Regions from separate parts of the Salicibibacter cibi genome, predicted to be linked through region 2. Evidence: riboswitches for the same ligand, from Rfam matches in the RefSeq annotation. Region 2 holds a riboswitch; each other region holds the start of a gene.
The links. A riboswitch is a leader RNA that binds a small molecule or an ion and turns the genes downstream of it on or off. The one in region 2 is predicted to bind thiamine pyrophosphate.
Positions count from the first base shown of each region.

Region 1: it holds a riboswitch for thiamine pyrophosphate, as region 2 does, so the genes downstream of both, thiD (bifunctional hydroxymethylpyrimidine kinase/phosphomethylpyrimidine kinase) here and HUG20_RS16635 (thiamine phosphate synthase) in region 2, are expected to answer to the same signal.
Region 3: it holds a riboswitch for thiamine pyrophosphate, as region 2 does, so the genes downstream of both, HUG20_RS02655 (acetylornithine deacetylase) here and HUG20_RS16635 (thiamine phosphate synthase) in region 2, are expected to answer to the same signal.

Region 1 covers NZ_CP054706.1:631,075-633,340, reverse strand. The annotation lists gene HUG20_RS03080 (DNA glycosylase AlkZ-like family protein) at 1-382, opposite strand, end outside; gene thiD (bifunctional hydroxymethylpyrimidine kinase/phosphomethylpyrimidine kinase) at 394-1,215, opposite strand; TPP riboswitch at 1,380-1,481, opposite strand; gene cls (cardiolipin synthase) at 1,606-2,266, shown strand, end outside.
Region 2 covers NZ_CP054706.1:3,339,644-3,341,909, reverse strand. The annotation lists gene HUG20_RS16645 (hypothetical protein) at 44-343, shown strand; gene HUG20_RS16640 (DinB family protein) at 445-933, shown strand; TPP riboswitch at 1,060-1,166, shown strand; gene HUG20_RS16635 (thiamine phosphate synthase) at 1,337-1,951, shown strand; gene thiO (glycine oxidase ThiO) at 1,938-2,266, shown strand, end outside.
Region 3 covers NZ_CP054706.1:531,372-533,637, reverse strand. The annotation lists gene pxpB (5-oxoprolinase subunit PxpB) at 1-685, opposite strand, end outside; TPP riboswitch at 905-1,007, shown strand; gene HUG20_RS02655 (acetylornithine deacetylase) at 1,157-2,266, shown strand, end outside.

The DNA.
Region 1 (2,266 bases), 1.1 Mb from region 2:
GATCTGCCAACGCTTGTCGAATCATACGCTCCACATCTTTATACAGATGCCTTTTCGATGCCCACTCCCGTTGGCTCGTTTTTCTTCTTCCTTTAAAAATCGGATAATCGTCCATTGGAAGCAAACAAGCAGCATTAGCAAAATATTCAAAGGCAAGCCCTTCCCACAATTGGCGCTCGAGTTCTGCCCGATTGTATTTTTCCAAACGATTGAAAAAAACAAGGTGGTGGTTTCGTTCGATGATGGCCACCGGATCCAACTGCACGCATTCCAATTGGCGAAGAGCCGTCGCCATGTTCGAGTCGAGCGCTCCGTAATCATTCAAACCTGATTTCGCGAGGAGGAATCGCCGTGCTGCCTTTTTGCTGACTTGAATAGCCATGTTGTCGCTCCTTACACTCTGATGAGGGGTTGAACGTCAGACCAGCGATGCCCCCAATGATTCGTTGGCCCTTGCCCTTTTCCGATATTGAGTGGGTTTGAGATCGCGGCAGTAATATATGTTTTGCCATCTTTCACCGCTTCATAGAGGGACTTTCCATTCGCTAGGCCGGCTGTAATTACCGCTGCATACGTGCAACCACTTCCGTGGGTGTGCTTCGTATCAAAGCGTTCCGCTGAGAATTTTTCAAACGTTTGGCCATCATACAGATAATCATCGGCCTCGCCTTCATAATGCCCGCCTTTAATCAATGCAGCGCTCGTTCCATATTCCTCTACAAGTATTCGGCCGGCTTCTTTCATGTCGTCAACTGTCTTGATCGTTCGATTTGTCAACGCCTCTGCTTCCGGCAAATTCGGCGTTACGACCGTTGCCAATGGAAGAAGCTCTCTCGCAATCGTCTCCCTGGCCGTTTCCGAAATGAGCGCATGTCCGCTGGACGCAATCATTACAGGATCAAGCACATAATTGGCGACATTTGCTTCCTTCATCTTTTTGGCTGCCAGCGCCATTACTTCCGGGTTGGAAAGCATGCCCGATTTCACCGCATCTGGAGGTATATCTTCAAATACAGCGTCAAATTGACTTTCCACAAAGTCAAGTTCGAGATCCACAAATGACTTTACCCCAAGCGTATTTTGACTGACCACAGATGTGATCACACTCATCCCGTATGCGCCAATCTCCTGAAACGTTTTCAAATCCGCTTGAATGCCAGCTCCACCGCTCGGATCCGTCCCTGCCACCGTTAATGCTTTTGCAATTTCTGTCATGTCTGCGCCCTCCTTCGGCTCACGTAACCAGCGTTGCCACACGAAGTGTTGCCTTCCATTTTTTATGTAGATAAGAAAGTTGATTTATACTTACCTACCAATAAAAAACACCTTCGGACGGAAGGTGGCGGCGCATAGGACAAGAATCGAGTGCTCTCTTCGTCTACGTCCTGAAGCCACTTTCCTCCGCCGGTACTCCCCGGATCAGGTTCGAAGGGTTGAAGCAATCACTTCTCTCAGCGCTGTACGCACCCCTAGTGGTTCTTTCTTTTCCTTTATTCTATCATAATTATGCGGCATCTTCCTATCTTTTCTCACACTCAAGAAATCCACTTTTTCCCGAAAACATGATACCATGGAGAAAAATAGCAAAAAGAGAGGAGGGAAACGATGGACATTTTATCAATCGCCGTTGGCTTGTTATTTTTTCTTAACGCAATTTTTGCCGGCATCATTGTTTTTATGGAACGGCGTGATGTGAATGCGACCTGGGCTTGGTTACTCATCCTGCTATTTATCCCCTACCTCGGATTCATCCTTTACTTGGTCCTTGGGCAAAACTTGACCCGAAAACGTTTATTTCATTGGGACGGCATTGAAAAAATAGGCTTGAAAGACTTAATCAATGAGCAATTGGACGATATGGACCATGACCGCTTTGATTTTCAAAATGAAACATCGAGCAACCACCGCCACCTGATTTCTATGCTGCTTCGCAGTAACGATGCCGTGTTAACCCAAAACAATCATGTAGACGTGTTCACGGACGGCGTCGATAAATTTTCGCAATTGTTATCGGACATCGCGGAAGCGAAAGATCATATTCATTTGCAATATTACATATTTCGTAATGATACCCTCGGCAAACGCGTCATAAACTTGCTGACTGAAAAAGCACGCGAAGGGGTGCAAGTGCGTGTGCTCTATGACGATATGGGATCCCGAAAGCTGCATCCGCGACACTTTCGAACCCTCACGGAAGCGGGAGGCGAAGTGGGCGTTTTTTTTCCATCCCGTATCCCTTATGTGAACTCACGGCTGAATTACCGCA
Region 2 (2,266 bases):
AAAATATGTTCGAAATGAAGATTATGTGAGGGAGAGGGATTAAGTGAAAAAGACCTTCTGTCTGTTGTTCGTCGTGGCATTATGTTTGGCCGGTTGTTTTGGGGTGAATGCGGACGTTGCGTATGAGGATGCGGAGGAAGTGTTGACGCGTGAACTTCAAGCCGAAGGAGTGACAGGAATCGATATTGCTTCACAAGAAGCCACTTCTATCATGGAGGAGGGCGAAGATCACTATTTGGTGCAAGGGCAAATGGAAACCGACGATGGACCCGGAGAATATCAATTGGATTTGGAATATGACTCCGATGGATATTGGTACGAGATCCATTGGGTGATTTACTAAAAAATGTGGCCGGTGTTGGCTGCATTTTTTTATTTTTTTGCAGGATTTTTGTTTTAAATGGCGAAGCCATAATCATTAAGCATAAACGGGGAGGATCATTGATGGGGGTAAAACAAGTTTTTTATCGGCAATTATCCGCTTGTCATGATGAGAACCATTGGTTTGCATGCCTTCAGCAGGCGCTCGCGGGGGTCACGGATGAGCAGGCGAATTGGAAACGGGAGGCAGCCGACCATAGTATCCATGAAATCGTCAATCATCTTATTGTATATAATAATCGTTGTCTGGAGCGCTTCAAAGGAGAACCAGTCCCTCCAATTGAAGAAGGAAATGAAGCTACTTTTCGAAGCGGTGAAAATCGGGATTGGTCTGTCACCGTGGCCCAGTTAACAACGATGATGGATGAATGGCTGCACATCATTGATGGAACAACGGAATCTGATTGGAGAGCGCCCGTCCATGGAGAAAGCGGGGAGACGTGGGGGACGGTGCTTGCAAATATGATGATCCATACGAGCTATCATATTGGACAAATTGTATTTATTCGCAAACAGCAGGGGGCTTGGGACATGGAGGAAGAGGTGCGTTGACGGTATTTGGCTGATAAATCGTCAGTTTCGGCTGATATCCCGTTGTTTTTCGCTGATAAACGCCCGGTTTCGACTGCTAAAAATTGACGTATTTTCTCGGCTGCGTGTATAATATAATTAAATAAGTATTTCTACTGGGGGTGCCCTGCCGGGGCTGAGATGAGGAGAACCTCGAACCCTTGGAACCTGATCTGGACGATAAAGCCAGCGGAGGAAAGTAGATGAAGAACGGATACCATTCTTTCTGCTGTCCTTTGCTGTCTTAGGGCGGCTTTTTGTCGTTGCTTGGCAGGTAAGAAAGTACAAATCAACTTTCTTACCTGCATAAGTGCAACTAAGGCTTTTCGCTATAAAAGCTTGGCGAAAAGCCACGTTTTCTAAAAGATTGGTAGGGAGGCTAACCGTGACCTGGCATTTAATCACGACGAACAACTGCCCGTTTCACATTCAAGTAAGGCAGTTGCGACACGCATTGAAAAATATTGACATCGTTCATATTCGCGATAAGGAAGCTTCGCTGCAACGGTTAAAACAACAAATTGACCAGCTTTGTAAAATTGGACTACGACGCGAGCGAATTGTTCTTAATGAACATGCGGAAGCAGCGGCCGCGTGGGACTTGGGGGGTGTTCACTTGCCGAGCAATTCCTCGCTGACGGCAAAAGACGTGAAAAACAAGGCGCCGAATCTGCAAGTGGGGGCGTCGGTGCACAACCTCGAGGAAGCAAAAGCCCGGGCTGAAGAAGGGGTGGACTACCTTTATTATGGACATATATATCCGAGCGCGAGTAAACCCGACGTCCCGCCCCGTGGGACTGCGGCACTGCAATCGGTTGTGCAATCGGTTCGCATCCCCGTGCTTGCGATCGGAGGCATCACCCGGGACCGTTTAGGCGAAATATCCCGCACCGGTGCTTCGGGCATTGCGCTAATTTCAGGTTTTTGGGAAGCGGAAAAACCGGAAGAAGAGGCCATCCAATTTAATCGTTTTGGGCAGATGAATTATGAAACGACATGAATCGTATGATCTCATTATTGTCGGCGCAGGGATCATAGGGCTCGCGATCGCGTATTACGGAACACGGGCAGGGTTAAAAACACTTATTCTTGACCGTGGGGATGCAGGAAACGGCACGACATCGGCCGCCGCCGGTATGTTGGGGGTCCAAGTGGAACTGCAATCCCGAACGCCTCTGTATCCTCTCGCGAAAAAGAGCCGGGAATTGTACGCGCAATTGGCTGAGGAGTTGATGGCGCAAACGGGGACATCCATCGGCCGAACGGTTTCCGGCGCGATTAAACCGGCTTTTTCATCGGAAGAATGGAAAAAATT
Region 3 (2,266 bases), 1.0 Mb from region 2:
TAAAATAAACCGTGTCCCCGGACTTCAGCAAGCTCGGTTGTTCCCGGTTAGGGTCAAACATTTTAAGGGGTGTTTGCCCGATCAGTTGCCATCCTCCCGGTGTCTCAAGCGGATACACTCCTGTTTGAATGCCGGCGATTCCGACAGCACCGGCGGGGATTTTTGTTCGTGGTTCACTCCTGCGCGGCGTAGCAATCTTTTGCGACATACCGCCAAGAAAAGAAAAGCCGGGAGCAAAACCGATCATGTATACCAGATACTCGCCGCTTGTATGAATTCGGATCACTTCTTCTTCAGAAAGGCCATTCTCCGTCGCCACATGGGACAAATCGAGACCAAAAGCTTCTTCATAACAAACGGGGATCGTTACGACAGCCCTCTCGCCTTCTTCCCCCGTCGTCTCCCCTATCTCACGAACTTTTTCCCGCAACTTTTCCATCACGTATGCACTCGGGGTGTCTCTTTTCCCCATGATACGGAGCACCTTTATCGGGTCGTAAAAGACGGTTAGACCAGTATAGCTCGGAACGCATTCGAGATACCATTCGAATGGAGCTTCTTCCAACAAGTCCATCAATTTTTTTGTGCGTTTATGGATTTCCGGATCAATTTCCGTCCCAAAAACAATATTGATCGCGGTTTCTGATAACACGTATAGTTCCGGTTTTTTTGCCTGCGCAGACATAAAGGTCTCTTCTCACCTTCCCTTGCCAGTATAAATTTGAGTTTCCCTTTTGTTTTATTTTTGATAATAGCCCCTGTGGCCGATCACTACAGTCATATTATACCTTTGGAAAATGATTGTTATCCTTTTCCCTTGTATATACCCAATCAAACGACCGGCAGGAAATATTTGATTATTTTCTTTTTTTATGTTACTTTTAATAAAGTAAATTAAAATATTTAAAACCACTAGGGGTGCTTTTATTAGCTGAGAGAGGCATAGCCTCGACCCTTATTCACCTGATCCAGTTCGCACTGGCGGAGGGAAGTGGGCTGATGACGTATATTGTTTGTTGTTGCCACTTCCCTGAAGTGGTTTTTATTTTGTTTTCAGGTAAAAAAGTATAAACCAACTTTATTACCTGCATAAGTTGGGCGAAGGCTTTCGCCATAAAAGCGACGAAAAACCAAATTTTCTAAGAGGTGAAGAAAGATGGAAACGCTCATTCAACAAGTGGAAGAGCGCAGAGATGAGTTAATTAGCTTGCTTTCGGATTTAATCGCGTTTCGCACACCTGCGCCGCCGGCCAGAAACACAGATGAGATTCAAAGATACATAGCCGACAAACTCCAAACGATCGGTTTTGATGTAGACCACTGGGACGTTTACCTCGGGGATCCGAATGTTGTTGGCTCACGTAAAGGCTCCCATTCAGAAAATTTTCATAGTCTAATATTGAATGGCCACATCGATGTGGCCTCGGTGGAAGAAGACGAAGACTGGGAAACGCCTCCGTTTGAAGCAGTTATCCGCGATCGAACGCTCTTCGGACGTGGAGCAGCGGATATGAAAGGAGGTGTTGCCGCCTGTTTATTTGCGCTTCAACTGTTGCACGAGAATAACGTCGAGCTTCGCGGAGACATGTTGTTGCAATCTGTGATTGGCGAGGAAGTTGGAGAGGCCGGCACGAAGCAGTGTTGCGATCGGGGCTATGATGCGGATTTCGCCATCGTCGCCGACACAAGCGATTGTGAGATTCACGGACAAGGCGGTGTGATCACAGGCTGGGTAACGGTGAAAAGCCCGACGACCCATCATGATGGCACACGCCACCGTATGGTCCACGCCGGTGGTGGATTACGCGCGGCAAGCGCCATCGAAAAAATGAACAAGTTGATTACCGCCCTACAAGAATTAGAGCGTGATTGGGCGATTAACAAATCATATCCCGGTTTCACTCCGGGGACGAACACGATTAACCCCGCTGTCATTGAAGGGGGGCGCCATGCCGCTTTCGTAGCAGACGAATGTCGGCTCTGGATCACTGTTCATTTTTATCCGGATGAAAGTGCAGATTCCGTGGCAAAAGAAATCGAAGAACACCTACTGGCAACGGCAAACGCAGATCTCTGGATGAAAAATTACCCCCCAACGTTTCAATGGGGCGGCGCATCGATGATTGAAGAGCGCGGCGAGGTGTTTCCGTCTTTTACCGTTGATGAAGATCATGCAGCTGTCGATGACTTGATGAAAGCGCATGAGCATACATTTTCAAAACCTGCAAAAATATCCATGTCGCCATCTGTCAATGACGGCGGTTGG